Linked DNA regions of Phytoactinopolyspora mesophila. The protein of the gene in region 1 interacts with the protein of each later gene in a pairwise test. Links are inferred from orthologs where the notes say so. Each region holds a gene or a part of one and is shown on either strand. Other genes may lie near its edges.

What was found.
Region 2: the proteins of F7O44_RS15150 (region 1) and ndk interact in binary tests that used the Escherichia coli proteins (3 or more experiments, as listed by UniProt). The link is inferred for Phytoactinopolyspora mesophila from one-to-one orthologs.

What each region holds. Positions count from the first base shown.
Region 1 is NZ_WLZY01000005.1:47,339-62,907, reverse strand. Bases 4,432-7,168 are described here. They hold F7O44_RS15150 (uracil-DNA glycosylase), read left to right. Parts: upstream 4,432-5,328; coding sequence 5,329-6,009; downstream 6,010-7,168. Other genes in these bases: F7O44_RS15140 (RNA polymerase sigma factor), read left to right, coding at 6,977-7,168; F7O44_RS15145 (cold-shock protein), read left to right, coding at 6,272-6,475; F7O44_RS15155 (MFS transporter), read left to right, coding at 4,432-5,271. In the rest of the region: F7O44_RS15175 (CHAD domain-containing protein), read left to right, coding at 1-1,065; F7O44_RS15170 (DUF47 domain-containing protein), read right to left, coding at 1,086-1,697; F7O44_RS15165 (sensor histidine kinase), read right to left, coding at 1,794-3,005; F7O44_RS15160 (response regulator transcription factor), read right to left, coding at 3,041-3,736; more of F7O44_RS15155, read left to right, coding at 3,913-4,431; more of F7O44_RS15140, read left to right, coding at 7,169-7,552; F7O44_RS15135 (hypothetical protein), read left to right, coding at 7,545-8,210; F7O44_RS15130 (glycerophosphodiester phosphodiesterase), read left to right, coding at 8,444-9,163; F7O44_RS15125 (PadR family transcriptional regulator), read left to right, coding at 9,270-9,959; F7O44_RS15120 (ATP-binding cassette domain-containing protein), read left to right, coding at 10,159-11,196; F7O44_RS15115 (ABC transporter permease), read left to right, coding at 11,193-11,966; F7O44_RS15110 (NAD-dependent epimerase/dehydratase family protein), read right to left, coding at 12,086-13,084; F7O44_RS15105 (IS1380 family transposase), read left to right, coding at 13,279-14,736; F7O44_RS15100 (hypothetical protein), read right to left, coding at 14,910-15,167; rpsR (30S ribosomal protein S18), read left to right, coding at 15,385-15,569. UniProt on the Escherichia coli protein: Excises uracil residues from the DNA which can arise as a result of misincorporation of dUMP residues by DNA polymerase or due to deamination of cytosine.
Region 2 is NZ_WLZY01000006.1:155,565-171,095, reverse strand. The notes cover bases 4,134-6,832. They hold ndk (nucleoside-diphosphate kinase), read left to right. Parts: upstream 4,134-5,127; coding sequence 5,128-5,538; downstream 5,539-6,832. Other genes in these bases: F7O44_RS17880 (hypothetical protein), read right to left, coding at 5,567-6,832; F7O44_RS17890 (hypothetical protein), read left to right, coding at 4,134-4,998. In the rest of the region: F7O44_RS17905 (phosphotransferase enzyme family protein), read left to right, coding at 235-1,182; F7O44_RS17900 (TIGR03960 family B12-binding radical SAM protein), read right to left, coding at 1,227-3,152; F7O44_RS17895 (hypothetical protein), read left to right, coding at 3,346-3,849; more of F7O44_RS17890, read left to right, coding at 3,856-4,133; more of F7O44_RS17880, read right to left, coding at 6,833-6,835; F7O44_RS17875 (hypothetical protein), read right to left, coding at 7,345-7,953; F7O44_RS17870 (DUF6571 family protein), read right to left, coding at 7,950-9,983; F7O44_RS17865 (hypothetical protein), read right to left, coding at 10,046-10,384; F7O44_RS17860 (hypothetical protein), read left to right, coding at 10,557-10,871; F7O44_RS17855 (hypothetical protein), read left to right, coding at 10,878-11,981; F7O44_RS17850 (hypothetical protein), read left to right, coding at 11,998-12,579; F7O44_RS17845 (FtsK/SpoIIIE domain-containing protein), read right to left, coding at 12,585-15,531. UniProt on the Escherichia coli protein: Major role in the synthesis of nucleoside triphosphates other than ATP. The ATP gamma phosphate is transferred to the NDP beta phosphate via a ping-pong mechanism, using a phosphorylated active-site intermediate.

The DNA.
Region 1 (15,569 bases):
GCACGATTCCGGGAGCTGGAACTCGAGCAGCGCCAGGCCGGTAAGGTCCTCGATCACGTCGCCGAAGCCTTGGCCTCAGCAGGCGCGGTCAGCGGCGAGTTCGTGGCGAAGGTCGTGCGCGCGCTCGGCCCTGCCGCTGCCTCGGCAGCTGAGATACCACCGGCCGAGCCTCCACAGCCGGACAGCCCCGCGGGCAGCGCCGCAACCGCCTACGTCGTCAAGCAGGCGCGGGCCCTGCGCGACGCCGACATCGCCTTTCGCCGCCATCCGGAGCAATCGGAAGACGCCGTACACAAGATGCGGGTTGCGGCACGCCGGCTGAGGTCGGCCATCCGTACCTTCCGGCCGCTGCTGGACCCAGGGTGGGCCGGCCACATGCGCGGCGAGCTCGCATGGTTCGCCCGAGGCCTGGGTGAGCTACGAGAGTACGAGGTACTGCGGGCACGGCTGCGCGCCCACGTCACAGAACTCCCGGCTGAAGTACCCGCTGAGCGGGCCCGTCAATATCTGGACGCCGAGCTGGAGACCTCGGTCCAACGCGCCCGGGCCGCCGCATCGGAGTTGCTCGGCGCCGGCCGCTACGTGGCGCTTCATGAGGAGTTCGCCCGTACCGGGGGCCGTCCGCCACTGACCGGCCAAGACCCGGGGCTTGCCCGCGACGTTCTCCCACAGTTGGTGCGCGGGGCGTGGGAGCGGCTGTGGTCCGCCGCCAGTGATCTCAACGGTGAGTCGGACCCGCAGCAGTGGCATGACGTACGGCTCTTGGCCAAGCGCACTCGCTATGCTGCTGAATGCGTCGCCCTCGCACTGGGCGACGATGCCAGGGCGTTCGCCAGGCAAATGGAGCGTTTGACCGAACTGCTCGGCGAACACCAGGACGCCGCCCAAGCGGGCGAGCTGCTAGAGCGCCTCGCTCAACAGTCGCACGACACCGAGACGGCCTTCGGGCTCGGCGCGCTCGCCACTATCGAGCGTGGTTACGCACGGGAGGCCCGGCAGCGGTTCGCTTCGATCTGGCTGCAAGCCAGCCACCCACGATGGCGTGGCTGGTTCACCGCGCTCTAAATGGCCTGTGCTTGAGCCGGTCACGACTCTTTCAGGGCGATCTGTTCGACGATGTTGGCCACCGTCTCGAACCCGTCCACGGCCGATTCCAGGATCTCGATCACGTCTTTGAGTTTGTGCACCGTCAAAGCGTCGTACTCTCCGGAGAAGATACGGGCCAGTAACCGGCGATAGGTCTGGTCGGCCTCGTTCTCCAAGCGGTTGATCTCGATCCAGTACTTCGTGAGCTGGGCGGCGGTCCGTAGCCGCGGCATGGCCTCGGCCGTGAGCTCAGCGGCGCGGTCCAGCACATCCACCATCGCGGCGACGCCGGTCGGCAGGTCCTTGACCCGGTACAACACCATGAAGTCGAGTGCGGCCTCGACGTCGTCGAGGATGTCGTCGAGCCCGCCTGCGAGCCGGTAGATGTCGTCCCGGTGAAATGGTGGTTTGGTCCCGGAGTTGACCCGCTTCATGATGTCGTGGGTGTGCTCGTCACCGGTGTGTTCGATGTCCTTGAGCGTCGCCACCAGGGCGGCTCGGTCGGCATCCGGGGCGAGCGCCTCGGACAACACCCGAACCCCGGCCCGGAGGTTCTGCGCCGAAGCCGTGAACAGATCGTAGAAGATGGGGTCACCTGGTGAAAGTCGCATCCGTAGGCGCACGAGTAACTTCCTGACGAGGGATGGGTCTGGAGGCGGTGCCTCGCATGGCCGGACGGTAGACACGCTAAAGCGTCGAGATGAACCCTAGCGCAACGGACCGCGCTCGAAGTCAGTCATCTTGCTCACATCATCCCTTAAGTGGACCGTGAAGCGACAGCCGTGGTGGTGATTGGTAACCGAAACCGACCCCGAGTGCGCCTCGATGAGACCTTGGGCAATCGCCAGGCCGAGTCCGCCGCCACGCTCGTCGCGTATCCGGGAGTCGTCACCACGGAAGGCGATGTCGAACACCCTCGGCAAGTCCGCCTCTGGGATGCCACCGCACTCGTCGACGACGCTCAGCGACACCGCTCCCTCGTGAATCTCGGTCTCGACCGCGACCGTCCCACCGGCAGGCGTGTGCCGGATCGCGTTGTCGAGCAGATTGTCCAGCGCCCGGCAGAACTCGCGGGCCGATACCTCGACGGCTGGAAGCCGGCCGATCCGTTCGGTGATCTGCACACCCTTCACCTCGGCCGCGGCGTAGGCGTTGGCCATGGCGTCCGCGACCACGTCTCCCAGCCAGACCCTCTCCTTGGCCAGCCGCAGTGCCCCGCTGTTGATCCTGGACAACTCGAACAGATCCTCCACCAGGCCGGTGAGACGCTCGGCATCGGACCGGATCTGCCGGTGATATCTCGAGATGGTCGTGGCGTCGTCGGCGACATCGTCGTCGAGTGCTTCGGCCATGGCCCGGATGGTCGCCAGCGGCGCGCGCAGGTCATGTGACACCCAGGCGATCAGCTCTCGGTGTGAACCTTCCAGCGCGCGCTCCCGCTTCCGCGACTCGTCGAGTTGCCGGTACACCTCTGCCAGCTCGGTCGCGAGCGATCCCAGCTCCCCCGGCCCGGTGACCTCCGGCACGCCCGTGATGACGCCGTCACCACCGACCATGGTCCGGGCGTACGCCCCCACTTGCCGGGTGCCGACGCCGATGTCGTCGCCCATCTGAAATGCCGCGCCCACGGCCACGGCCGCCGCGACGACCAGGACGATGGTCAACGCGACGAGGTCATGGGTGGAGATGAACATGGCGAACGCGGCCGCCACGACGCCGGCCACGGTGACCAGCACTGACGAGAGGGCCACGATCAGCGCCTGCGCCCGCACCGGATGCCCTCTGGAGCGGCGCAGCACCGTCGCGCCGATCACTCCTGCCCCGGCGGAGGCGACCAAGGTGATCCCTAGCAGGATCACCGCCTCGTCGACCGGCACACCGCAGATCACGGCGATGACTCCGGCCACGATCAGAGCCACCACCAGGATGGTCCCTGTGAGAAGCCACCGCCTGATCATGGCTGGAACCGATACCCGACTCCGCGGACCGTCTGGAGGTGCCGTGGCGCGGATGGATCGCGTTCGATCTTCTCGCGCAGCCGCCGCACGTGGACGGTCACGGTGGACGTGTCTCCGAAACGCCACCCCCACACGGTCTCGAGCAGTTCCTCACGCCGGAATGCCCGTCCTGGATTGGCAAGAAAATGAACCAGGAGGTCGAATTCCTTGGCGGTCAACGCGATCTGTTCGCCCCCGAGCACGGCTTCGTGACCGACGACGTCGATCTCGATGCCGCCTCCGGACAGTGTCTCGACCGAACTGTGCGCCACGCCGCCTGTCGAACGGCGCAGTACCGCTCGCACCCGCGCGGCGAGTTCACGTGGCGAGAACGGCTTGGTGACGTAATCGTCCGCACCGATGTCCAGCCCGGTGATCCGATCGCTCTCTTCACCGAGCGCGGTCAGCATCACCACCGGTATCGGCGCTACCTGACGCAGCCGCCGACATACCTCGAGGCCGTCCATGCCCGGAAGCATCAGGTCGAGCACGACGATGTCCGGCAGCGTGGCAAGAGCCTGTTTCAGCCCTGCCACACCATCGGTGGCGTAGTCCACCTCGAAGCCGTCCCGGATCAGGTACCGGCCGACTACGTCTGCCAGCGCCGGATCGTCGTCCACCACAAGCACCCGCGAGGCCGCGTCAGTACTCATGGACTCAACAATCGCCCATCGGCACCCGAGATGTCGCCCCCGCGGGCGATGTTTTCCCACTTCGTAAGGTTTGCGCCCAGGTAGGCAATGGGGCGCTGCCCGGTAGACAACGCGCTCACCGAGCACGGAGCCCGTCTCGGTACATAACGATGCCGTAACATGGTCCGATCCGTTCGGTGCTGTTCAGCGCGGTACAGCTCGAACCGTCCGCACCAACCAGCTCGACCAAGGAACTCTTCCTTTTGCCTGCGCTCATCCCCCTCTCGCGTCCGTCCTCATACCGACCGTCGTCATACCGCAAGGCGAACAGCTTCTACGGCTGGCACATCGTCGCGTACTCGACGATCGCTCTGGCCGCCTCCGGACCCGGGCAGACCGCGGCCGTGTCGGTTTTCATCGATCCGATGATGGCCGACCTCGGTATCTCTCGCTCGGCCATATCCACGGCCTATCTGATCGGCACGCTGGTCGGTGCGCTGATCATGCCGTGGATCGGCCGGGCGCTGGACCGCTACGGTGTCCGGCGCACCATGGCTACCATCGGCGCGGCGTTCGGCGGGGTCCTGGTCTCGCTCGCGGCCGTCAGCGAGATCGTCGGCCTGACGGCAGGGTTCGCCGGAATCCGGATGGCCGGACAAGGGGCTCTGTCGCTGACCGCCACAACGGCGACCGCCCTGTGGTTCACCCGCCGGCGAGGGACCGCGATGGGCATCGTCTCGGCGCTGGGAGCGGTCGGAATATCGATGACACCCCTGGTCATGGAGGGGTTCATCGCAAGCCACGGATGGCGGCTCGCCTGGGCGGTCGAAGGCGTGGCGATCTGGCTGGTCGTCATTCCCATCGCGCTGCTCGGCATGCGTGACCGGCCGGCGGATCTCGGTCAGCTCCCCGACGGCGATACTCCGTCCAGCGACAGCAACGCCGATCGAAACGCCGCCTGGGGAGCAACCGTCGCACAGGCCGTCCGGGCGCCCTACTTCTGGGTGGTCACGGGAGGGGTGGCCGCCTGCGGGTTGTTGTCGACCGCGGTCAACTTCCACCAGATCAGCCTGCTGTCCGAACGCGGCCTCTCAACCACCGCGGCTGCCGGCAACTTCCTGTGGCAAACGATCGCCATGCTGCTGGCCACCCTCGCGGTGGGCGCGCTCACGGATCGAGTCCGGCCTCGATGGCTGATCGTCGGCGCCATGCTCAGTTTGTCGGCCGGGCTCGTCTGGGGCACCCAGATCACCCCTGGGATGTCAGCCGTGATCTTCGGCGCACTGCTAGGCGGAGCAGGTGGCGGGATGCGCGTCCTGGAGGCCGCCACGTTTCCGCGGTACTTCGGTACCGCGCACCTGGGCTCGATCCGCGGGCTGGTCACTGCCATCTCCGTCGGATCCACGGCTTTCGGTCCGCTGATCTACGCCTACGCTTATCAGGTCGCCGGCTCGTACACCACGGTACTGCTGGCCACCGCGCCGATCCCGGTCCTGATCGCCATCGCGGCATTACTCGTACGCCCTCCCGCACCTGCCGTGCGTTCACGGCTGTGATGTGCGCCGTCCGGCACCACGCACCGCCAACGCCGGTCTCCCCTAGAGTTGGACACCATGGCGGAGGCTAAACCCTTGCACGAACTAGTAGAGCCGGGCTGGGCACGCGCACTGGAGCCGGTGGCTGAGCAGATCACCGCGATGGGCGCTTTCCTGCGCTCCGAGATCAACGCCGGGCGCTCGTACCTGCCCGAAGGGAAGAACATCCTGCGGGCCTTCACCCAGCCGTTCGAAGACGTCCGGGTGCTCATCGTGGGCCAGGATCCTTACCCCACGCCTGGACACGCGGTCGGTCTCAGCTTTTCCGTGGCACCACACGTCCGGCCGCTGCCACCGAGTCTGGTCAACATCTTCCGGGAGTACTCCGACGACCTCGGCTACCCGGAGCCCAGCAACGGCGATCTCACTCCGTGGACCGAGCACGGCGTCCTATTGCTCAACCGCGCGCTGACCGTGGCGCCACGACAACCGGCAGCACATCGAGGCAAGGGCTGGGAAGTGATCACCGATCAAGCAATCCGCGCTCTGGTGATGAGGAACACACCATTCGTGGCCATCCTCTGGGGACGCGACGCTCGCAACCTTCGCCCACTGCTAGGCGACACACCATGTATCGAGTCCGCGCATCCAAGCCCGATGTCGGCCCACAATGGTTTCTTTGGATCACGGCCCTTTAGCCGAGCCAACAGTCTCCTCAGTACCCTGGGTGTGGAACAGATAGACTGGAAACTTTCTTAACAGATACGATCCCACATTGTTCACGGTTCGGAAGGACCCTTTGACAAAAAGAGCGAACATCGTATGCTGCGGGTCGCGGGCTCAAGGTGGTACTGTTTCCGCGGTTGCAGTAACAGTTCCTCGCACGTCCTTGACCGCCCGTGGATTGTTATAGCGGGCGTTTTTCGCTTCTCTGTGCCCAGCACGGTAGCGGGAGACGGCAGCAGCAACCGGAGTCGCACCGCGCGGCGCCAAAACACCGTCCCCTAGGAGGACACAGCACATGGCACAGGGAACCGTCAAGTGGTTCAACGCCGAGAAGGGTTTCGGCTTCATCGCGCAAGACAACGGCGAAGCCGATGTCTTTGTGCACTACTCGGCCATCCAGGTTGAGGGCTACCGCACTCTGGATGAGAACCAGCGCGTCGAGTTCGAGATCACCCAAGGCCCCAAGGGCCCGCAGGCCGATCAGGTTCGCCCGATCTGAGCCGACGTTCTCCGTGGCGACGGTAGGTATCGAACGCTACTGCCGACCGCTTACCAACTGCTCGCCACAGCACTCCAGTAGTGGAACGCCCCCTTGCACATAGGTCGCCAAGGGGGCGTTCCTCTGCTTTAGAAAGGCTTACCTCTCCTTGCGAGTTCCTTAACGAGAAATGCACTTGTAGGATCCGTTTCGCAAACGATACTAATTTGTTATGTAATCGAGTTCAATCGGGCAAAACGGCAAACGTGTCGCCCGCCACTGATCCTCTCGCACGAATGTTTCCGGCGATCTGCCGTCTGAAATCAAGCATCCTTGTCGACGATAGGCGCTCTCCGAATAAACCACAGAGAGCATGATCAATACGTGGTCACTTCAGTACGCAGCGCGCCTTTCAACGATCACGATTCCGCTCTGGCAGAAGAACGTGTGCGGGTGTGGCCGAAGAGAATGGCGTTCACGCAATCTCTGTGAGCAGTTCGGTCCGTATCCTCAGACGTGCACATGTTCACCCATGCGGATCGAGCCTCGGATGCCGCTCTGGTCGAAGGTCTCGCACTCGGAGACCATCCGGCAGCGGCGGCCTTCGTGCGCCGATTTCAGGGTGCGGTATTCGGCTTGTCGATATCCATCACGCGAGATTCCGCGCTGGCGGAGGATGTGAGCCAGGAAGTCTTCTTGCGCGCGTGGCGTGCGGCGCATACTTTCGATCCCCGGCGGGCATCCGCACTCACCTGGCTGCTGACCATCACCCGTAATGCCGCCATCGATGCCGTCCGAATACGACGTGGCACCCCCATCGACGACGAGGCGCTAGAACGGCTCGTTCACGATGCGCACAGGGAGCCGGACCCGGCGGTGCCGATCCTGCATCGCCTCGAGGCGGAGCGGGCGATCCGCAGGCTCCGGGCCCTGGCACCGGAACAGGCCCGCGCCGTCGTGCTGGCGGTGCTCGGAGGATGCACGGCCGCCGAGGTCGGCCAGCACGAGGGCATCCCACTCGGCACCGCAAAGACACGTATCCGCTCCGGTCTACGGCGGTTGCGTGCCCTGATGGAGACGGAGGAGCGTCATGACTGAACCACATCCCACCGAGGATTCGCTCCTGGATCTCGCCCTCGGTGACGTCTCCGAACCGGCCCAGCAGTCACTGATCCACCACCTGGCGTCCTGTTCCGACTGCCGCCGGGCTTACGACGGCGTCGCACGCACCCTCGACGACACCCTGGCCGCCGCGCCACATGTCCAGCCGCGCCCTGGTTTCGATCACGCCGTGCTCCAAGCGATGGGTGTGGGCGAAGCCCACCATCAGGCAACCCCACCGCCGCGGCGGATCCGCTGGAACCGGCCTGCCACACTCCTTGCCGCTTGCCTGGCGGGCGTGGCGCTCGGCGTCGGAGGCACGGTGGCCGCCACCACGGCCGGCGATGACGCGCCGGCGGACTCGGTTGCCGCGGCCCCCGGGGCTCCCCTGCAGACCGAGGACGGCGACACCGTAGGCACCGCGGCATTCAGCTACCTCGACAACCAGCGAGTTGTGGTGGTCACGGTCGCCGGCGGCGGAGATGGACACTACGAATGCCGGCTCCGCCTCGCCGACGGCAACGCGACGACACTGGGTGAATGGCACGTCCCCGAGGCCGGCGCCACCTGGGTGATGCCGGTGCCGTCCGCACCGGTGGTCAGCATCGAACTGGTTGACGAGCAGGGTGCGATCTGGTCCACTGCTACGTTGTGACCGTCGTTCGAAACCCCTTCGAGCCGGACGGATGTGCAACGATGCTCGAAAGCTACCGCCACGCCTGACGATCAGACGGGCCGGACGTGACGATGGGCCCTCTTCGACCAAGTCCGGGTGAAGGCTGTCAGCGTGGGTACGTAGGAAGTGTGCCGCCGCACCGCCCTTGAGAGGGGCGTATCGAGCCTCGATAATGGAGTGAGGAAGGCACAGAAGGGAGTCAGGGACACCCCATGACCACCAGCGGCGATCCACGGCACAGCGAGGGCGCTCCCGCATTGCTGACCATCGCTCACCGCGCGGCCAATGACGCGAACATCCTCCGCGAGGCAATCGACTCCGGGATCGATCTCGTCGAGGCGGATGTCCGCTTCTTCAAAGGGGTACCGGAGATACGCCACACAAAGACCCTCGGCCCACGGCTCCTGTGGGAGCCGGGTGAGCTGGTTCGTCGCCGCGATACTGTGGTGCCCACGCTGGCTGACCTCCTCGTGTCCCTCGGAGACGACAGTCAGCGCCTCATGCTCGATCTCAAAGGGCTGCGTCCCGGCCTGGCGCCGGCGGTGGCCAAGGTGCTTCAGGAGCATGCGCCCGGCGTACCCCTCGCCATCTCTACACCGCATTGGTGGATGTTCAAAGCGTTCCACGACCTTCCACACATCCGGCCGATGCTGTCTGCCGGCAGCTGGCCCATGGTCGAACGCCTGCGAGAGCTGATCCGCAAGGACCCGAGCACGTGGCCCACTGCCCAGCCGGTGTTCGCGTGCTCGATTCATCGCACTCTGCTGACGCCGGACATCGTCTCCGAGGTCCGACGCCGGATCGATCACGTCGTCACCTGGCCAGTGGATACTCCGGAAGAGCTTGGGCAGGCCCGAGAGCTCGGTGTCACCGGGGTCACCAGCAAGGACCTCAACCTGCTCAAATCGCTGACCACGAATGGGCGGGCCTGAGCCCTACCTCAGCACGTTCCGTCGTTCGCCACGGCCACTTGACATCGGACACCCGACCCCTAATACTCGAACTCAAGTAACCGGTTCAGTATATTAGGGAGCGTGCATGGCGTCGAAGCGGCCGAGCAATCCACTGGCCCTTGCCGTGCTGACGCTCCTGAGTGAGAAGCCGATGCATCCGTACGAGATGTCGAGCACTCTGCGTGAGCGGCAGAAGGAGGAGAGCATCAAGCTGAACTTCGGCTCGCTCTACTCCGTCGTGGTTTCATTGGAGAAGCGCGAACTGATCGAGGCCACCGAGACAATCCGCGAGGGAAACCGGCCCGAGCGCACTGTCTACCGGATCAGCGGGGCCGGCAAGACCATGATGGTCGAGTGGCTCAGTGATCTGCTCAGCACTCCGGTGAAGGAGTTCCCGCAGTTCGAAGCTGCCCTGTCGTTGATGCCGGCCCTACCGCCGGACGACGTCATCTCCTTACTGGAACGCCGGTTGGCCCAGCAGCAAGAGACATACCAGGCCAACAAGACGCTGCTGGACAAGGGCAAGGCGCTGGGCATGCCACGCGTGTTCAGTATCGAGCACGAATACGAACTGGCACTGCTGAACGCCGAGATCGAGTTCCTCCGCCAACTGATCGACGACATGCGGTCCGGGACGTTGAGCGGTCTGAAGGGCTGGCGCCGGATGGCCGAGCTCCGCTCAGCGGGCATGCCGATGGAGGAGATCGAAGCCGTCATCAGCGATGAATTCAAGGAGGATTTCGCCTGGCTAGAGCATTTAGACGAACTCCGGTGAAACCACGACACCGGGAAAGATGACCCCCAGCCATCGGTGCGCCAACACCGAGGCCAGGGGCCACCACTGAAAACCCTGGAGCCGGACCCGCGTTAGGGGACCTTCCCAAGGCCCTGCAACCCCAAGGATACGAGGTCTTCCGCGACCTCGATGTCACCTGCCGCGGACCCGGTTCCTCACACCATGTGTAAGGAGCTCCATGTCCAGGCACACGCATGCCCTCGACGGGCAAACCCGAACAGCGGGCCGCGAACCGGCCATCGAAGCCACGAATCTGGTCAAGACGTACGGCGGTGGCGACAAGGCCGTGCGAGCGCTCGACGGCGTCAGCTTCACCGTGCCCAGCGGCTCCGTCTTCGGCCTGCTCGGCCCGAACGGCGCCGGCAAATCGACCACCGTGAAGATCCTGACGACACTCACCGCCGCCGACTCGGGGGCGGCCAAGGTGGCCGGGTTCGACGTCAACCGCGAAGCCGCCCAGGTACGGCACGCGATCGGATACGTTCCGCAGAAGCAGTGCTTCGACCCCACCGCCACCGGCCGGGAGAACCTCGTCCTGCAGGGACGGATATACGGCGTCCCCATCACGCAGACACGACAACGAACCGACGAACTTCTCGAACGATTCGGCCTGGCCGAAGCGGCCGATCGGATCACCAAGACGTGGTCGGGTGGGATGCAACGAAAACTAGATGTCGCACTCGGTCTGATCCACCGCCCACAAGTCCTGTTCCTCGACGAACCCACCACGGGCCTGGACCCCGAAGCCAGAGCGGACATGTGGGCGGAGATCTCCGGCCTGGCCAAGGCTGACGGGCTGACGGTGCTACTCACTACGCACTACCTCGAAGAGGCAGATCAGCTCGCCGATCAGCTCTTGATCGTCGACCGGGGAACAGCCGTCGCGGCCGGCACGCCCGAGGAACTCAAGGCTCTGCTGGACGGCGACACCATACAGGTTCACCTGGCCGACGTGGACACCCGCGAACACGCGCAAAAGGTCATCGTCGCGGTAGACGGCGTCCGAAGCGTCGAACTCGACGCCTCGACGCTGCACGCCCACGTCGCCGACGGCGCTTCGGCGCTTCCCAAGGTGCTGACCGCGCTGGCGTCCGCTGGCGTCCGGCTGTCGTCGATCACGGCCGCGCGGCCGTCGTTGGATGACGTCTATCTCCAGTTCGCCGGCCGCTCGTTCCGCGCGGCCGACCGCGCCGGCACCGAGGAGGAAACCAAATGAGCACCATCGTCAAACATTCGACGTACCTGACCGGCCGTTCGGTGCGGATGCTGCGCCGTGAGCCGATCTACGCCGCCTTCACCCTGGCCTCACCGCTGGTCTGGTTGCTGCTGTTCACTCAGCTGTTCCAGCGGGTGGTCGACGTTCCCGGGTTCGGCGACATCGCGTACATCGACTACATCACCCCGGGCATCGTCATCATGACGGCGATGATGAACGCCGGCTGGGCCGGAACCTCCTTCATCGACGACATGAGCCGGGGGGTCATGGACCGGAACCTGACCTCCCCGTTGAGCCGGACCGCGCTGATCGTGGGGAATCTGGGCTATAACGTGCTCATCACGATCGTCCAGTCCGCGGTCATCCTCGGCGTCGCGTTCCTGATGGGGGCACGCCCGGAGAACGCGCCTGGGTTGCTCGTCCTCCTGGTCTCCGCGATCCTCGTGTGCCTGATCTTCGCGGCGTTCTCGTGCACCATGGCGTTGCTGCTCGGAACGCAGGAGTCGTTGATCGGAATCTTCCAGTTCGTGGCGATGCCGCTGCTGTTCCTGTCGACCGTGCTGATCTCCCGCGACCTCATGCCCGGCTGGCTGGCCAACGTCGCGTTGTTCAACCCGGTGGACTGGGGCGTGGTCGCGGGCCGCGAAGCGCTGGCCACCGATCCCGACTGGAGCGTGGTCCTCGGCCGGGGTGCGCTGCTCATCGGCCTGACAGTGATCTTGAGCTGGCTAGCCACTCGAGCATTCCGGGCGTATCAGCGACGAGCCTGAGCAGACCGGCGTCACCGTGTGTTGATCATGGGCCCACGCACCCCCGTAACCTCTGAACGGCCGCACGGGCCCATGATCAACGTCTTTGCTGGTGCTGATGCGCGACGACCCGTCGCACATCAGCCGGCGGGCTGCAGGGGCGGGGTCGGCGCTCCAGCGCCGGCGACCATTCCGCCGAACATCTCCTCAAGAGCCTCCAGTCCGGTCCATCTCGGCCGCCATCCAAGCTCTCGCTTGATCCGCGTGACATCGAGTGTGGGAAGGTTCAACACGAGATTCAGCAGCGCCTCGTCGGCACGAGCCAGCCTCAGCCTCCAGGCAACGCCGAGCGAGGCCCGGGCAACCACCGCGGGAATGGTCACCCGGCGGGCGTGGAACAGATCAGCGATCATCGCGGCGTCTACGACGGGGTCCGCGGCCACGTTGTACGCCCCGCGCGCCTCGTTGTTCATCAGTGCGAGCCGGTAAGCCTGTGCGGCGTCGTCGGTATGAACCGCCTGGAACCTCAGGCCGGAGGGCATGGGCACCACGGGGAGTCGCTGGGAACGGAACAAGGCACGTGGCACGAACGGCCCGGCGAAGATCCGGTGCTGCTCCAAGCCGGACGCACGTTTGAAGATGAAACTCGGCCGGAGCCTGACCACCCGGATATCGGGGTGGCGCAGTTCGAAGGCGTCCAGATATCGCTCGACGTAGGCCTTCTCACGCCCGTAGGCCGCTGTGGGGAGGCTGTGTGTCGGCCAGGTCTCGTCCACGTGCTTACCGGGCCCGGGTGAATAGGCACCCACGGATGACGCATAGACGAGCGTGGAGACGCCCGCTCGCGCCGCCGCTTCGAAGACGCGGATGCTGCCCAGCACGTTGACTTCCCACGTGGTGACCGGAGCATGGGTGGGCTGAAAAGCCCAGGCAAGGTGGACGACGGCGCCGGCGCCGCGCACATGCCCGTCGAGATCGGCAGAACGAAAGTCAGCCTCGGCGAACGTGGCTTTTGGTGGCTTCCAGGCCGGTAGCCGCCGTGCCAGCCCAAGAATCTGTTCGACACCCGGCTCCTCACCCAACGCCTCGACGACGCCCGTTCCCACATTCCCGGTTGCGCCGGTGACCACGACCTTCATGCCCTTCGGCTACCCAATGGCATCCGAGCCAAACGTCGCGAACGCGGGCACCAGTGCCCTTACGGGGCCTTAGCCTCGATCCACCGATGAGAGTGGTGGGGTGAGCGTGCCGTAACGCGAGGATGCCCTTACGGGCTGGGAGATTGGGACTTGCGACGGTTCCAAAGACCTCAACCCGGAAGGGCACCTCTGGGATGCGACTCTCTCACACCCTTGGTCGGACCTCGGTAGCCTTCGATGATCCGAATCTCGTGTCGGCTGGCGGTCTGGTTCCGGTGCTTGCTCTGGCGGAGTCCGCGGGGCTTCGGGATCTGGCCGAGGAGCATTTGAGTGTGCCGACGGACAAGGGCGCGAACGCTGGGCTGAAGGTGAGCTCGCTGGTCGGCGGGATGGTCGCGGGTGCCGATTCGATCGACGACATGGCCCTGTTGCGACATGGCGGGATGGGGCGGCTGTTCGCCCGGGCCTACGCCCCCTCGACGTTGGGCACGTTCCTGCGGGCCTTCACGTTCGGCCACGTCCGCCAGCTCGATGCGATCGCATCCCGGTTGTTGATCGCGCTGGCCGGACTCACCCGACTCCTCGGCGCGAGGACCGACCTTGCCGTGGACGAGGCCGATGACACCGAAGGCGAGGCCGGGTACGCGTTGGTCGATGTTGACGACACCATCATTGAGGTCCACGGTCATGCCAAACAGGGCGCGGGGTTCGGCTACTCCGGGGTGCGTGGCTTGAACGCGCTGCTGGCCACCCTCACCATCCCTGTGGCTGCCGCGGCGACGGCGCCGGTGATCGTGGCGCAGAGGCTGCGCAAGGGCGCGGCTGGATCGCCCCGCGGCGCAAAGCGCCTGGTCGGCGACGCGGTGAAGACCACCCGGCGACTGCTCGGCAAGCAGCAGCTGATCCTGGTGCGGATGGACTCGGCGTACTACGGCCGCCGAGCAGTACACGCCGCCCTGGCCGGTGGCGCCGACGTGTCGGTCACCGTGCGGATGGACACCGCAGTTAAGAAGGCCATCGCCGCGATTCCCGACGACGCGTGGACGACGATCGAGTACACCGACGCCGTCTTCGACGAAGCCACCGGCCGCTGGATCTCGGTCGCCGAGGTCACCGAGATCGACTTCACCGCGTTCGCCGCGCAGAAGAAGGCCGACCACGTTGCTGGGCGGCTCGTCATCCGCCGGATCCCGGATTTCAACGCCGACAAGCACAAGGCAGCCGGCCAGGACACCCTGTTCGACCTATGGCGGTTCCACGCGTTCTTCACCACCGCCGATCCCCAGGTCCTCGACACCGTCGCAGCCGACAAGACCCACCGCGGCCACGCGGTCATCGAGCAGGTCCACGCCGACCTGAAGAACTCCGCGCTTGCACACCTGCCGTCCGGGGTGTTCACCGCGAACGCGGCCTGGCTGGTGCTCGCGGTCATCGCGTTCAACCTCACCCGCGCCGCCGCCAGCCTCACCAAGCCCGACCTGGCCAAGGCGACCACCGCGACCATCCGTCGCACACTGATCACCGTGCCCGCGAGGGTCGCGTCCTCAGCCCGACGCATCACCCTGCACCTCCCACACGCCTGGCCCTGGAAAACCGCCTGGACGGCACTGTTCAACCGAGTCAACGACCCGCCCTCAGCCCTCACGACCTGACCACCCAGCAGCCACCGCTGCGCGATACGAGGACCACAAAATGGAACAACCGGACAACGAGGTCCGGCGGATCCTCACGTCCTGGCAACCTCACACCCCGACGGGAACAACCACCTCAGCTCTTGCCAGCCGATCGGTGGATCGAGGCTTAGCCTGGTTCCACGGATCCAGGCTTAGTCCATCCCGCCGTCGCCGCCGGTGCCCCGGGGCGACTCAGGCTCTCTGATTCCCTCCGGCCCGCCGTCTTGATCGTCGGCGAAGGTGGGCCGGGAATGTTCTTCGGCGAAGTCACCTTCGTCTCCGAGGTCGTCGTCATCGAGCAGGTCGTCTTCTCCGGCGAGGTCTTCTTCAGCGGGCGAGCCGGGCGATCCCACACGGTCTTCGCCGGGCGGTGGTTCGTTCTCGCGATGATCGCGTTCATGGGCGTTCATGCCTCCAGCTAGTACCCCGGACCGAGCGATTCACGCTACCTGTCGATCCATCCGACGAACTATCCGCCGGAAACACGTGACTGCCGGCCGATATCAGTGGGACAATCTGCGGATAATCCGCAACGCTATTCCCGTTGTTGAGAGGTATTCTCATTTACCGTAGACTCCTGCGCGACGCGGGAGCACCCGACCCAGAGCAGAACAGAAACGGAAGACCATGGCCAACCGCAAACAAGTCAAGCCGGACAAGCGATCCGCCCGTAAGCGCAAGAATCCACTGGATGTCGCCGGCATCACGTACGTCGACTACAAAGACGTGAACCTACTGCGTACGTTCATCTCCGACCGCGGCAAGATCCGTTCGCGCCGGGTCACGGGGCTGACTCCTCAGCAGCAGCGCGA
Region 2 (15,531 bases), on another replicon or contig:
ACTAAAACGAGTATCGCACACGATCGGGCAAACCCGTGGATGACGACTCCCGGTGGCCCCGCCACTCCGCCACGCGCATTCCCAGCCAGACCCTAGAGCTGCGGCAATCCCGCAGGTAGCGGAGCCGTGATCGCATGCGCCCGGCCTTTGCGCCCGCGGGCTGAATTCCGCGGCGAAACCTGTCCCGCTACGGTACGAAGGTGAAACTCGCCGCGCGATCAAGAAGGGGGCATCATGGCTTCCGAAACGGCAGCTGATCATCGGAATGTCTTCGACTATTTCCAGGCCCGCGACGTGCCCACAACCTCGGTTTATCCATATGCGCCGGTATTCCCATGCCGGGTAGACGAATACGACGCCGTGATCAAACGTACCCGCCGCTCGTCCGATGCTGCCCAGGCCATCGCCGGCTGGACTCGGCAAGCAGTCGAGCGCGGAGTTTCGGTCGTCGCGCCGCTGGAGCTGAACAAGACCAACCCAGCCCTGATCCAGGACGAACACTGGGTCGCGTATCCATTCATCGTGGGTACCGTTTACACCGCGAGCCCTGATCAGATCAGTGCCGCCGGAGAACTGCTGGGGCAGCTCCACTCGGCGACAACCGAGCTGACGCCGCCACCGTTCTCCTGGCCGGACCCGGATGCCGAGTCCGTCGCAGAAGACCAGGAAGCACTGCGCAAGATCGTAGCGCCGCACGCACCGGCCGCGGCGCGGCGGCTCGGCGACCTGGTCAACCGCTTCCCCCAGGAGATCCTGCCGGTGATCCGCGAAGCCGGCCTCCCGGAATCGGCCATCATCACCGACTACAAGGCGAACAATCTGATCTACGGTGCCGACGGTCCGGTGTTGATCGACCCGGACAACGCCGATTTTGGTCCTCGCTTGTTCGACCTGGCTTTCGCCGCGCTACAGTTCCACACCGAGCACCCCCCTGGTCCCGGCTGGTTGTTCACCACCGAGGAGTGGAGCGCCTTCGTTGCCGGCTACAGCACACACGTGAGCTTGACCGACGCCGAGCGTGATCTGTGGCCCTTGGTGGTCGAATACGTGCTCAGCGAAGAGAGCGTCTGGACCCTGATCGAGTCCGACGACTGGGAGGATCCGCACGAGCGCGCGTTCTTACTCGACCTGGCAGCCGCCGAACCCGCACGGTTCCCGCTCCCCGCGCGGGACGTCCCATGATCATTGGCACTTAGCCACCGGATTCGGTGGTCAAGTGCCGATGATCATGAGACCACCGTCAGAGGCAGAAGCTTCGCTCCGGTTGGTCCGGTCTGGATCTCGGTGCCCATCTGCGGGCAGACACCGCAGTCGTAGCACGGCGTCCAGCGGCAGTCGTCGACCTCGATCCCTTCGACGGCGTCCTGCCAGTCTTCCCACAGCCATTCCCGGTCCAGGCCGGCATCGAGGTGGTCCCAGGGCAGAACCTCGTCGCGTTCGCGTTCACGGGTCGTGTACCACGCGAGGTCGACCGGCTCATCGGCTAAGGCCGACTCCGTGCGTTCGGTCCAGTGGCTGTACGAGAAGTGCTCACTCCAGCCGTCGAATCGGCCACCGTTCTCCCACACCGAGCGGATGACCCGGCCGACTCGGCGATCGCCACGCGAGAGCAGGCCTTCGATCATGCTCGGCTTGCCCTCGTGGTAACGAAGGCCGATCGCCTTGGCGTAGCTGCGGTCCGAACGGATCGAGTCCCGCAACTTGTGCAGCCTCGCGTCCACGACCTCATGATCAGCCTGGGCCGCCCATTGAAACGGCGTGTGCGGCTTCGGCACGAAACCGCCGATCGAAACGGTACAGCGGATGTCGCGGCGGCCGGACACCTCGCGTCCCTTGTCGATGACCCGCTTCGCGAGGTCACCTATGGCCAGGACATCGTCGTCGGTCTCGGTCGGCAGACCGCACATGAAGTACAGCTTGACCTGGCGCCATCCACTGCCGTAAGCGGTGGCCACGGTCTGGATGAGATCGTCTTCGTCGACCATCTTGTTGATGACTCGCCGCATCCGGTCCGTGCCGCCTTCGGGAGCGAAGGTCAACCCGGAACGGCGGCCGTTACGCGAGAGTTCGTCGGCCAGCGTCACGTTGAAGGCGTCGACGCGGGTGGACGGCAGCGACAACGAGGTGTTGGTGCCTTCATAGCGGTCCGCGAGCCCTTTGGCGATGTCGCCGATCTCACTGTGGTCGGCGCTGGACAAAGACAGCAGGCCGACTTCCTCGAAGCCGGATCTCTCGACACCGGTCTTGACCATGTCACCCACGGTGGTGATCGAGCGCTCACGCACCGGGCGAGTGATCATGCCGGCCTGGCAGAACCGGCACCCTCGGGTACAGCCCCGGAAAATCTCCACGCTGTAGCGCTCGTGGACGGTCTCGGCCATCGGGACCAGTGGGTTCTTGGGGTACGGCCAGCTGTCGAGATCCATGACCGTGTGTTTGTGCACCCGCTCCGGCACGCCGGGACGGTTGGGAACCACCTGCTTGATCCGGCCATCGTCCAGGTAGTCCACGTCGTAGAACTTGGGCACGTACACTCCGCCACTGGCAGCCAGGCGCAACAGGAGCTCGTCCCGGCCGCCGGGGCTTCCCTCCGACTTCCATTCCCGCACCACCTCGGTGATGGCGAGCACCACTTCTTCCCCGTCGCCGAGCACAGCGGCGTCGAGGAAGTCGGCGATCGGCTCCGGGTTGAACGCGGCGTGCCCGCCGGCGATCACCACCGGATGACGTTCGTCCCGCTCCGCCGCGTCCAGCGGAATGCCGGCCAGGTCCAGCGCCGTGAGCAGGTTGGTATAGCCGAGCTCGGTGGCGAAAGATACACCGAGCAGGTCGAACGCGCCGACGGGACGATGTGAGTCGACGGTGAACTGACCGATGCCGTGCTCGCGCATCAGCGCCTCGAGGTCCGGCCAGACCGAGTACGTCCGCTCGGCCAGAACGCCCTCGCGTTCGTTCAGCACCTCATAGAGGATCTGAACACCCTGATTCGGCAATCCCACTTCGTAGGCGTCCGGATACATCAGTGCCCAGCGCACCTGGGCCTCGTCCCACGGCTTCACCACGGCGTTGAGCTCGCCCCCGACGTATTGGATCGGCTTGCTCACCAACGGCAGCAACGGCTCCAGCTTCGGAAACAACGACTCGATGGGCATGATCGTGTTACTCCAGATGACCAGGGGACGGCTATCGAGTCTACGTGAATCCGCTGGCGAGCGCCGAAGGGACTTGCCCGGGTGCGTCACTTCAGGCCCAACGCCATCGGCGGTCTCACTTGCTTGTTCCACACAGGTATGTACGCTACGGGTAGTTATACCCAGAGTCAGACCGGCATGGAGGGCCGTACGCGTGTCGGATCCCCACTCCCAGGTGCCAGAGATCGACGTCCCTGTCCCGGACAGCCCGCCCGCGTGGGATGACGGCACGCTACCCAGCCATGGCCGGATCAGTCCGCCGCAGTTCGAGATTCCCGAAAGCCGGCCGCCTGATTTCCCCGAGGTGCCGACCGACCACGTCAGCCGCGAAGAGCTCGAGATCGCGCTGGAACGGGCCCGCCTCGTCGCTGACGACTGCGCGAGCATTCTCAAACCGGCCATCCAGGCGATGCACGACGGCGCTTGGGTGAGCCGCCGGGGGGACCAGTTCTCGTTGGAGCTGGAGGATCACGCCCGCGTAGCCGCGGATTCAGCGGCCGGCACGGTGCAGGTCATCCAGAACGCGCTCGACCAGTTGATCGGCACCGAACCCGACGTTGACGAGCCAACGGACCCGTTCGTGATCGTGGACCCGGAGTTCCAGATACCGGAGCATTGCACGCCGGACCTGTCCAGCTCACCGCGGACGGAGGTTTAACTCGCGATGCCGGCCAAAGCACGCGGAGATTTCTCCGACTCGAGCGGCAAGCTGGTCGGAGGGCTGGACAAGTCCCCCGTCGACGACCTCGCCGAGGCCGCTGGATACGACCCCGGGTACACCCCCTCGTCCAGGTCGTACGGCGGCTCAGGATCCAGCGGCGGTTCCGGATCGGGTAGCGGAAGCACTGGCGATTCGAGCGGCGGTTCCGGGCGGCACCGCAATTCAATCGACGACGACGCCGCCACGGACACGACAGATTCCAGCGGCGACGCGGGCAGCGATGACGATGCGGACGACGATTCCGAGTTCAGCGGCGAAGCGGACACGGACGAGGACACCGAGGACGTCGATTCCGACGATGCCGAGGACGACCCCCAGAGTGAGGACGAACCCGGCGACGACGGCTCTGACGACACACACGGGGAACACTCGCAGCCCGAAGACGACCACCACACAGGTAACGACAACGACGACGACACCTCGCACCACGGACGCGTCTCGATCGACATCCAGGCGATGACCGCCTTGATCGCCGCCATGGAACGGGCTCGGGACCAGATCCCTGAGTTCGAGGCCGAGCTCCGGAAGATCCTCAGCGACGTCGAGTTGATCGAGTTCCGCATCCCGGAGGCACGCGGGCTGGGCGCCGTTATCGCCTGGATCGAAGAAGAACTGCCTGGCCTGCGGCGTCGTCTCGCGCTGGCGCAGGCTATCGAGAACGGGGAATTCCGGATCGAGCCAGACGCCCCGCGCCAGCCCCGCCGGCCAGTGGCGTACCCGGAAGATCGTGTCCCCGACCACCAGCCGTACGTTTCCCGTGAGCGAGGGCAGGAGTCGGCGGTGTTGTTCACAGCCCAATCGGCTGACCCGAAGGCAGAGGACCTGATCGCCAAGCTCAAGGGGAATGAGCACGACCCCTACTTCGCGCACGCCTTCACCAACGACGCTGATCCCCGTGCCGTCGCCGAAACTGTCGAGGCTGCCCGGCGATCGGACCCGGCCAAAGCTGAGGAGCTCAACAGCCTGCTGGAATCCACCGTCCAGACAGCCGGGCGAGGCACCGGGGAACTCGCACCGGAAGACGATTTCGGTGACCAGTGGTCTCAGTTCGCCGACGACGCACCGCCGGCCGCCGCGCCTGCCTAGGACGTCACCTCCAGGCGACTGACGGCACGCTGGGCCAGGACCACCATGGCTAGTGTCACGGGGCATCGTCCTACCCGGTAAGCTCTGGCCTCGTCGCCGTAAGCAGACCTACTGAGGGGGCCCGCCGCCGTGTCCGAGCGCACGCTCGTCCTGATCAAGCCCGATGCCGTCAGCCGTGGACTCGTGGGCGAGATCCTGTCCCGCTATGAGCGCAAGAACCTGACCATCGTCGCCATGGAACAGCGCACGATCGACTCGGCGCTGGCTGATGCCCACTACGCCGAGCATGTCGAGAAGCCCTTCTATCCGGGCCTGCGTGACTTCATCACCAGCGCTCCGCTGGTCGCTCTCGTCCTCGAAGGCGACCAGGCGATCGACGTTGTCCGCAAGATGAACGGCGCCACCGACAGCCGCGTCGCCGACCCGGGCACCATCCGAGGAGATCTGTCGATCTCCAAGAGCGAGAACCTGGTACACGCCTCCGACTCCACCGAGTCGGCGAAGCGCGAACTCGCTCTCTGGTTCCCCGAACTGGATTGAGGCCGTCGACGGCAAGAACCGCGCAGCGTCACGCGTCTGATGACACCGTCGCGCGGAAGGTCACGATGATCGATTCGTTGGATGCATGGTCGTAGGCCGCCACCACTGCGGTGCCGTCATCCAGCAGAGTCATGCCATCGCCAACCAACGTGGCCGTCACCACCCGCTCCTCAGGTGACACGTAAACGCCGGCGAAGTTCTCGGCTTCATCCGCGGCCGCGTCCGCGATCTGCTGCGCGCGGTCCGTTCCGCCCTGGACGGACCACAAGTAGCGCTCACGGATGTCCGGGGCGGAAGGCGGGTCGCCGAATGTGGCCGCCAGAATGCCGCCGTCACGAGCCATTGACGGGCTGACGAAATGCCGCAAGTTGGAGCGGAATTCCACCGTAGGAGCGATCAAGGAATCCGCAAGCAATCCCTCCGCCGAAAGCCTCGGCAGGCGCGGGGATCCGCTCGGGGAACCGAGTCGCACCGAAAGTTCGGAGCCCTCACCGAGTTCAAGCACGCTGCGAGTGGTCTGGAGCAACACCTCACCTCCAGGGCTGACACCCAGCAGCACCGGACCGAGCAGCGGGATGGAGGTCGCTGGTGTGTGCTCGTCCGGAAAAGCCGCGCGATGCACCTCTCCCCGAGTGGGGAGAGGAGCGTCCGGTTCAGGCGGTGTGCCGGCAACCGTATGCAGGATTCCGTCTTCGACCCGGCGCACCAAACTCACAACTTCGTAGCCGGCCCCGGCGATTTGTTCAACAAACACAAGCCGGTCTTCGTGATCGACGGCAACATCGCTGACACGTCCAAGCGGTGCTTCGTCCGCGCGCTCACCATCCGGCGTGGCTGGACGCTCAGCGGCCCCTTCGGCAGGCACACCGAAGGCGGGTTCGATCTCGCCCTCGGTAGTCAACGAGTAGACCGAGGCATCTGCGAACTGGTCTCCTGGCGCCCCACGAAGCAACAAGTAGACCTGATCGGATGCGGGAGCAATGTCCACTATCTCAATCGCGCCAGGTGGAAGTTCAGGGGACAACAACGTGATGTCACCCTCCGCTGACACATGGGTCAGCCTGTCGTCGTCGAGAACGGCCCACACCGCGCCGTCCTCACCCGGCATCAGACTGGTCAACCGACCCGGCAGGAGCGCTTCGGAGCCCGAGACGGGCTCGTCGGCTGGTGTCTCGCCACCGCCGCCGGCGAGCAGATTCACCTCGAATCGCTCGGTGTCTGGATCGGAATCCGATGTACAGGCGGTCAACCCGGCAAAGGCCAACATGAGTGCACTCACTAAGATCCGACGAGACATAAGGCAGAGTGTAGGAGTCGCGTGTGCGCAACATGCGTACCGGGAAGCTCCTTGCCGCTCGGTCAAATCACGAGCCGTCCGCAAGATCATCGTGTTGACCCATGGCTTCCCCGCAACCCCGGCAAAACGCTCAGCCGGCTCCACCCGGCAAGCGTACCTGCGTTCTATCGGCGACACCGTTCTCATCAACTTCCTGGCCTCCCCCACCAGCGACCAGGGGCACCTCGAACCGCCCCGGATCGGAGTCCCCCGCACGCCACCGGGAGAAGAAGAGATACCGGAGCGGCCACAAGGATTCGCAGACGATGACGCATGCGGAGAATCTAGGTTGGCTTAGGCTCGTAGCAGCTAACCCAGGAGACACCATGAGCGGCGACAGCCCGGTCTGGACCGGGTCCAAGGCACGCGAGATTCACGACGACTATCCGGCGCCGCACGCGGCAATTCATGCGGAACCGGCCGATCTAACCCGCAGAAGGAGCCGCACACGGCGCGACTGCTCGCGACATTCACCGACTGGGCGGATCGCCCGGCAGCGTCCACTCGTCACTGATGTTCAACGTCTGAACCACCTGTTGAGCGATCGCCGCAGCATCGGCTTCGCCGTCACGGCCCTCTACGGGCATGGTGATCCATACGTCGATCAGCCGGTCGCCCCGTACCAGCCATGCCCTGGCGGTGTCGCCGCGTGAACCGTCCGGACGATTCGCGGTCTGTTTCCACGAAAAGCCCAGCCCGTCTTCCTCCGGCAGCTGGTTGAAGTCCTCATTGCGAAGGTCTTGCTCGAAGCCGCTCATCTTGGCGCCTTGAGCCCAGTCGACCGAGACATCCAACGCGTCAGCGTCCTGTCCGTCCAGCGCAACGTGGCAAGCCGCGTACACGAGTTCGCCCTGGCCGTCCCGGGGTGCGTCCCCGCGTGTCACCTCGAAATCGTCCGTGCCGAGAGCTAGCGCCACTGTCTGCCTGGGGAGGAACTCACAGAGCCGTTCCCCCTCAGGCGGGACGGCTGGTATATCCGACAGATCCATCTCGGTTTCGCCTCCGTTGTCATCACCGCTGCATCCGGCCAGCAAGAACGCCCCGGCCGCGACCACCAGAACGGCTACGCGCCGCATCATCGTTCAGCCATCCCCAACCCGTCGTTGAGACTCTCGGTGAACGACGGGTAGATGTGTGTATTCAGGAAGTCGTCCAACGGGAACTTCGTTCGCTTCCAGTGCAGGTAGGCATCGCTGTCGAAGTCGATCTGAGGCGGATCGCTGCCGGGAACGAGGGCATCCTCAGGAGGAGCCTCATACCGTGTCCCATCCGGGCCGCCATTGGCCTCCTCGATGTACTGCTCGTCCCAGTAGCCGCTGGCGAGCATCTGATTGATGATCATCTGCTCGAGCTGTTCCTTCTCCTGACCGGACAGGTCGGCGAAGTCTCCGCTGGCAGTCTGCTCGCTGCTGCCGATCTCGTCCTTGATCTGAGACGTGATCTGATCAAAGGCGAACTTGGACCATTTGCCGGCGGGGCCGACACCGGGCACCGAAGTGAGCGCGTCGAAAACCTGGGCCTTCATCTCCGCACGTTTCTTCTCGAGCTCCTCCTCGTCCAACGCCCCGTGATACGCACCATTGATCACCCAGCCGAGTGCCGCGGCCATCTCGTTGGTGGCTGTGCTCAGCAACGGCACGTTACCGCCGGTGAGCATCGCGACCGGCGCTGGCGGCGGGGTCTTGTCGTCCAACGATTCGTCCAGTGCGACAGCCATCCGCCATTGAGATGCGCCGGATACACCCGCCAGCACGGTCTCCAGCTGTTCCTCGTTGCCGTCCTCGCCGAACGTTCCGAGAATCTGCTCGATCAGCTCGGGATCCATGACCACGCCGTACGGTGCACCGTCACCGTACAGATCGGTCTCCGGTGACACCGTCCACGAACTCCCAAAAGCCGAATCAGTTTTTTCGCTGTTGGCGACCCGCAAGAGGTCCGGAGAATAGCTGGCCAGCATGTTCGCGACGCTGTCACGCATGCCGTTCCACATCTTCCAGCCGTCGTTGGTGCGGGTTTCCTCGCCAATCAGCGCAAAGGTCTGCCCGGCAAGCGCCGCCGAGAGTGACCCGTCCATACCGTCATCACGATAGTAGGTTGTGGCCGCTTCCAAGGCTTCGCCGAAGTACCCGCCGTTGGTGTGGTCGGTGGCGTAGTCCCAGGTCCGTTCCTGCAGCATGTACTGCATCCGTTCCCGGACCCGCACGTCTTCGCCGTTGATCTCGAGCGTGACCATCGGTCCACCGTTGAAGAAGTTCTGCGAAGCGTCCGGATTCTTGCCCAACGCTGCCATGTAGGACGCCATGACGTCGATGACCGGCTGGCCATTGGTGTCAAGGATGTTGTTCATCGGTGCTTTGGGGCCCCACACGGGACTGCCGTCCGCGTCACGCTCGTACGCGTAGATCTCGTCCCCGATATGTCCGAGGAAGTCGGTGCCGTACTTGCCCTGTTGCATCAACAAGGCAAGGTACTGTGCCTGGCCTTGGGGTGCGTCGCCGCCTTCTTGCCACGATTCGTCCGTCATCGCATCAGCCCACGACTGCGCGTAGCTCTCCGGCATCGCCAGGTCGCCGGTGTTGCGGGTAGCCGTGCCGATCGTTGCGCCGATCACCTCGAAAGCGCGGTTGCGGAGGTTCAGATCAACCTCGGTGGCATCCACGAGTGCATCCTGGAAGTCCATGAACTCGGCCAACTGCTCCGGGTCGGCATTTCGGGCGAACCCGGCTGCGAAGTAGGGATCGTCCATGTTGGCTTCGATCTCGGCTACGACGTCGGGATCCAGCGGCTCGTTGCCTTCGAGAAGTGCTTCGGCTGCGTCGGCGCCATTTCGCTCGGCTTCGTCGGGCGGAACGTCGGAAATATCGGTGTCGTCCGCCAGCTCGACATACCCGGCGGGCCATTCCGGCTTGGGCTCGAGTTCGATCGCTTCGGCTAATGCCAGCCGCCGCCGGACGTCCGGGAGCTGCTCATCCGCCCAGTCGATCGCCGCCTGAACGTCCTCGCCGACCGTGTGATCGACTTCGTAGGAGTGAAGTTGATTCCCGAGCACTCGCCGGGCGTCACGCAGATCCTGCCGGCCATCGTCGAGGGCAGTCACCAGGTTCTGCATCTCGGAAATGATGATCTTAGCTTTAGCCATCCGTCATCTCGCAGTCCGACGTCGAGGAGCCATCAGTAAGGAATGTTCCCGGAGCTGGGGTAGCTGCCGCCCACGCTCCAGCGCGCCTTCGGATGGTCGTCCGGCACCTCATCCGGCTCATTGTCATGAGCGGTCTGGAAGGCATCCTCGCAATCGTCACCCGCTTCGCTCGAGTTTCGCTTGTGGTCTCGCAACTCCTCGTCGAAGACGTCGGCTGTGGTGCTGACCCAGGCCTCGTTCTCCAGGGCCGTCACGACCGCTTCCAACGCACCGTCGATGTTTCTGACCTGTTCCCGGACACGCGGCAGCACGTCGCTGAGGGCGAGCTTGTATGCGTTGTCCACCAGCTCAGTTTCGTCATCACCACTCATCGACCGCTCATCACCATCCAGAGGTCACGACCTCATACTCACGCTTCGTGCAAATCATCATCAACTAGTCCCGCAGGCAGCAACACGCTACCCGGACATCCGTATTCTGTCAGCACAAGGCGGCGTATACCGGCTACGCCTAGAATGACGGCGTTTCCCGAGAGGAGAGCCGATGTGCGGCGAGGGCGAACGTCTGGTACCCAATCCCTACGTGACCGCTCTAGAGCGGTTGAAGTCGCGGGCCGAGACGGCTGTGGCCGACACACCGAACATGGACGGGCCGGCCGAAGCGATCGGCGACGGCCCGGCATGGACCGGCTCCGCCGCACGTGACGTCCACGACGACTATCTCGCGCCCCACGCGGATCCGGTGCGCTCCGCGCTCAATCGACTCGTCGAGGACATCGAGAACCGGAAGTCCGCGTTCGAGCCTCTGGTCACGGAGGGTCTCGCCGAAGTCCTCAGGATCGAACTGGAGATGTGGTGAGCGACGTTGACTGACGACTACGCTTCGATCGACGTCGACGCGCTCGAGGCCGCGGTCGACGATCTCGACGCGACCCTGACCGGCGTGCAAACCCTGATCTCACCGCTGGAACGCGATTTCGAGCGGCTCGGCGTGGACATGTCGAACCTGCGCAAGCTCCTCGATGCCCAGGAGGATCTCGAAGAGCTGATTCCGGAACTCCGGGAACGTCACCGCCTGGCCCGGCAGTTGCTCAGCGAATACAGTTCCCATCCCGCTTTGGGCGGCGGCACCGTCGTCGGGTTCACCGGCGATCTGGTCGACGACCTCGACCTGGTTCACCGTGCCGATGTCAACGAGAGCATTGAACTGCTCCAGGACGCCGGTGTCATCGACGAATACGCCACGGTGCTGCACCGGGAGTGGATCTCATGGACACTCCAGTCGGGTCTCAGCCCCGAAGACATGGTCGAGCGGGCCATTCAGGAAGGCGTCGACCAGAACACGTTCGACATCTTGCATGACGTGACCCTCTGGCGCACGCCGGACGGGCGGCCCTACGGCCGCATCGAGAACGCCGACGACGCTGAGGCGATCGCCCGCGCGATCGAGCTGCTGAACGGCGGCGAGCCGAGCCTCAGCGACGAACGCCGCGATGCCAACAGCTGGTCGTACTCGACGATGTTCGGAATGGGTAACGGCGACGCCGGCCTCGTGCTGAACAACGGCGGCGCCCTGGTCGCCACCCCCGAGGGAATCCTGATGGCCGCTCCTGGCCCCAAGTCTCTCGATGTCATCCCCAACACCGTCGACCTCTTCTCGCTCCGCGGTGGCACCATGTGGGGCGAGATCTTCGTGCTCAACGGTTCCCACGACGATCCCGCCAGCGTGCTCGAAGACACCATCACCGATGGAGTGCCGCCGCCTGGTTCGGGCGCGCCGAGCCTCGAACGGCTCCTCCGGCACGAACGGGTTCACGCCGAGCAGTGGGCCCGGCTGGGCTATACCCGCTTCATCTGGGAGTACGTCACCAATGGGCCGAATAACCCGTGCGAACATCCCCTCGAGATCGAAGCTGGGCTTGCCGACGGCGGCTACACCTGCACCTGCGGAAACAGCTGTGTCCCCTAGGCCCCCGCGCCCCAGGGTGGCGAATCGGACCCATTGGCGGTGGGCGGCCGCCGTCGTCGTCGGTGTGCTCGCCGCAGGGTGCGACGCACCGTGGTCGGCGCCACAGGGGCCGCTGACAGCAGGCGGCGCCAGAGTCGACGACGAAGGCCGGTTCGAGTTCTGGCTCGGCGCCGAATGCGGCGGCGTCGGCCGGATCAGCGTCGAGCTGACCGAGCGCGACGGCAACCGGCGTGTACTCGACACCTGGCATCTCAGCGCCGACGACGCCGGCGGCGAACTCGAGTACATCACCTTGGGGACCACGCCGGACGGCTTCACCGAAACCACGCCACTGAACACAGACTGGACCGAGGCGGACCTCGTACGCATCAGCGTCCACCCGGCAGACCCCGAGCGGTCCGCGGACGGCGAGGGCCGGTTCTACCCGGCCGTCCCCATCCGGGCAAACATCTCCGTCGATTCTTTTCTGCGCGGTGCCGACGACAACCACGATCAGTGGTACGTGCAGGACCAGGGCTGGTACACCGAGGCCGAGTATCTGGAACTCGGCGACAGCGACGACATGATCCACCCGTACTGCGATGTGCCCGACGCCTGACCCGCCTACTTTGCCTTGACCTCAGCCACCTGGACGAGCTGCCACTGCCCAGCGGCCACGTAGATGCCGCGGCCCGGGGGCATGCCGCTGGCCAGGGATCGCGGCAACTTGATGCCGAAGTGATCGCCGTCGCTCGCGGACCCCGGCGACAACAGCACACCGGATCGTGATTTCTTCAACGCCGCGACCGGACCACGATACGAACTACCCAGGTCATCCGTAGTGCCGGAGGCCACGATTACGCTCCCGGAATCGCGGAGCTTGCCCAGATGTTTGGTGATGGCGTCCACCAGCCAGCCGTCCACGCCAATCAGCTCGATGTCGTCGATCAGCAACGCCGACGGCGGCGCGTCCTTGGCCGGGACGATGCCTTCCATCAGCTCGAGCACATCGTCCTTCTTCGACTCGAGGTCGACGACGCCCAGGACGCCCTCGTGTTCACCCAGATCACGCAGCGGGCTGCGCCGCGGCGTCACCAGGATCACCCTCCAGCCGCGCTCGAGAATGGACGTCGCCACTGTCAGCAGAGTGGCGCTGCGGCCCGCCCGGCGCGGTCCGAGGATCAGCATGCCCGGCCCGTGATCGATAGCGTCCAGGGTTCGCAACGTGAGTGTGTCGCCGCCGACTGCCACCGGGAGCTCGGTATCGGCCAGCGTCCGCTCCGCCAGACCGAGAGCGTCGTCCAGGGTGATCTTCGTCGGCAGCGGGTCGACCCGGAACGGGCGCTGCGACCGCGGCAGGTCGGCATATCTCTCGGTTGCTTCCCGGCCGATCTCTTGCAGCGCGGCTACCTGCGCGGTACCGGCGTCGTCCTCGGTGAGCAGTGCGACCTGGGTCTCCCGGATGCCGTCGGCCCGGAACGCGCGGCCCGGCTCCATGTGTTCTGGAACCTCGCGGCTGATCAGACCGATCGCCCCGAAGTCGGACGCCTCGGTCATGCGCAGCATCAGTTTGTCGTCCAGCATCGCCGCCATCCGCCCGACGAGTCCGGAGCGATCCGCCGTCATGACGACCTTGATACCCGGCCCGGCGCCTTCCTGCAGGATCTGCTGCCACAGTTCCAGGAGACGGCCGTTGTCGTAGGTTTCGAACGCCTGCTTGAACCCTTCCCATCGGTCGAAGAGCACGATGAGGTACGGCAGCCGCTTGTCTTCCGGTGCGTGCGCCCGCTGTTCTCCCACGTCGGCATATCCCTGCTCGGCCAGCAACTGCTGCCGCCGTGCGATTTCGCCCCGTAGCCGTGAGGTGAACCGGCTCAGGCGATCAGGCTGGTCGCGGGTGACCACCGCTCCGGTGTGTGGCAGCCCAACCATCGGCAGCAGGGCGTTGTTGCCGCAGTCGACCCCGTAGAGATGAACGTCGCGCGGCGATACCTCGCGTCCGATCACGCCGGCCAGCGCCCGCAGCACCGTGGACCGGCCACTTCGCGGCGCACCGATCACCGACAGGTGCGATCCGTCGGAGACATCGAAATAGGCGACCGAACGGCGCTGCTCACTGGGGATGTCCGACATGCCGAAGGGCAATCGGATCTGATCGCCGGAGCCCACCGAGGCGCCTTCCTCAGTGAACAACTGGTCGAGGGTGATGATATCGGCCAGGGGCGGCAGCCACGGCGGCGGCGGGGCTTTGATGCCCGTGCGCTCGGACGCCTCGGTCACCGCCTCTACCAGACTCGCCAGGTCGGTGGGGATGCTGACGTCTTCTTCGGCCTGAGCTCCCCCTTTGGCCTCTGGCGGACGCCCGATACTCTTCCACGACATGTGCCGCGATCCGACGGACGCGCCCGCATCAGGCGCGAGTGGCCGGCCACCGACGCGAGCGGACTGGAATTGGTACAGCGCCGAATGCCCGAGCCTGGCGTAGGCCCGGCCGGGCAGCGACTTGGGGATCTCCGCCGACTCACCGGACTCGATCACGTCCTGGCTGTCAGTGCGGTCGGTGACCCGCAACGCGATGCGCAGGTTCGTGTTCGACTTGATCTCGGCGCTGACGACACCCGCGGGCCGCTGCGTCGCCAGGATCAGATGCACTCCGAGCGACCGGCCTCTACGCGCGATGTCCACGAGACCCTTCACGAAGTCCGGGAGCTCCGCGACCAGCGCGGCGAACTCGTCGATGACGATCATCAGCCGCGGCATCGGCTCGTCGTCGGGGTCCTTGCCGGCGAGATAGTCTTCGATGTCCTTGGCGTCGGCATGCGCCAGCTGGTGCTCGCGGCGATGCAGCTCAGCGGCGAGACTCGCCAGGGCGCGCGTGGTCAGGTGACCATCGAGGTCGGTCACCATACCGACGGTGTGCGGCAGGTGGTTGCAGTCTTTGAACGCCGCACCACCTTTGTAGTCCACCAAAACGAAGGTGAACTCGTCCGGCCGGTTGGCCACCGCCAGCGCGGCGATGATGGTCTGCAGCAGCTCCGACTTACCCGAACCGGTAGTACCCGCGACCAGGCCGTGCGGCCCGTCCGCGCGGATGTCGATGGAGAACGGACCCTCGGAACCCTCGCCGATGACCACCCTGGTCGCCCGGCCCACCTGGGACCACCAGCGTTCGATCGCCTCGGGCGTCACCGGATCGAGCTTGAGCACATCGAGCAGCCGGCTCGAGGTGGGCAGCGTCGAGGACAAGTCCTCAGAGCTGACGTCCTTGATGGGAGCTAGTGCGCGGCCCAGGCGCTCACACCAGCCAGGCGGAACGATGTCCGCGCGGACACCCTCAACCGTCTTGACCTCGGTGACCCGGACGGTGGTGGAGTTGCCGGGGCCGACGTGGACCACGGCGCGGCATTCCTCCGGCAGCTGTTGCTCCTCGGTGTCGATGCAGAGAAACAGCATGCCGAGCGCCGGGCCCTCGTGCAGCAGCGTCACGAGACCCGGGATCAGCCGGATCCGGCGAGCCCCGTCGAGGACCACCAGCACCGGCGGGAAAGTGGAGTTGCCGCTCCGGCCGCCG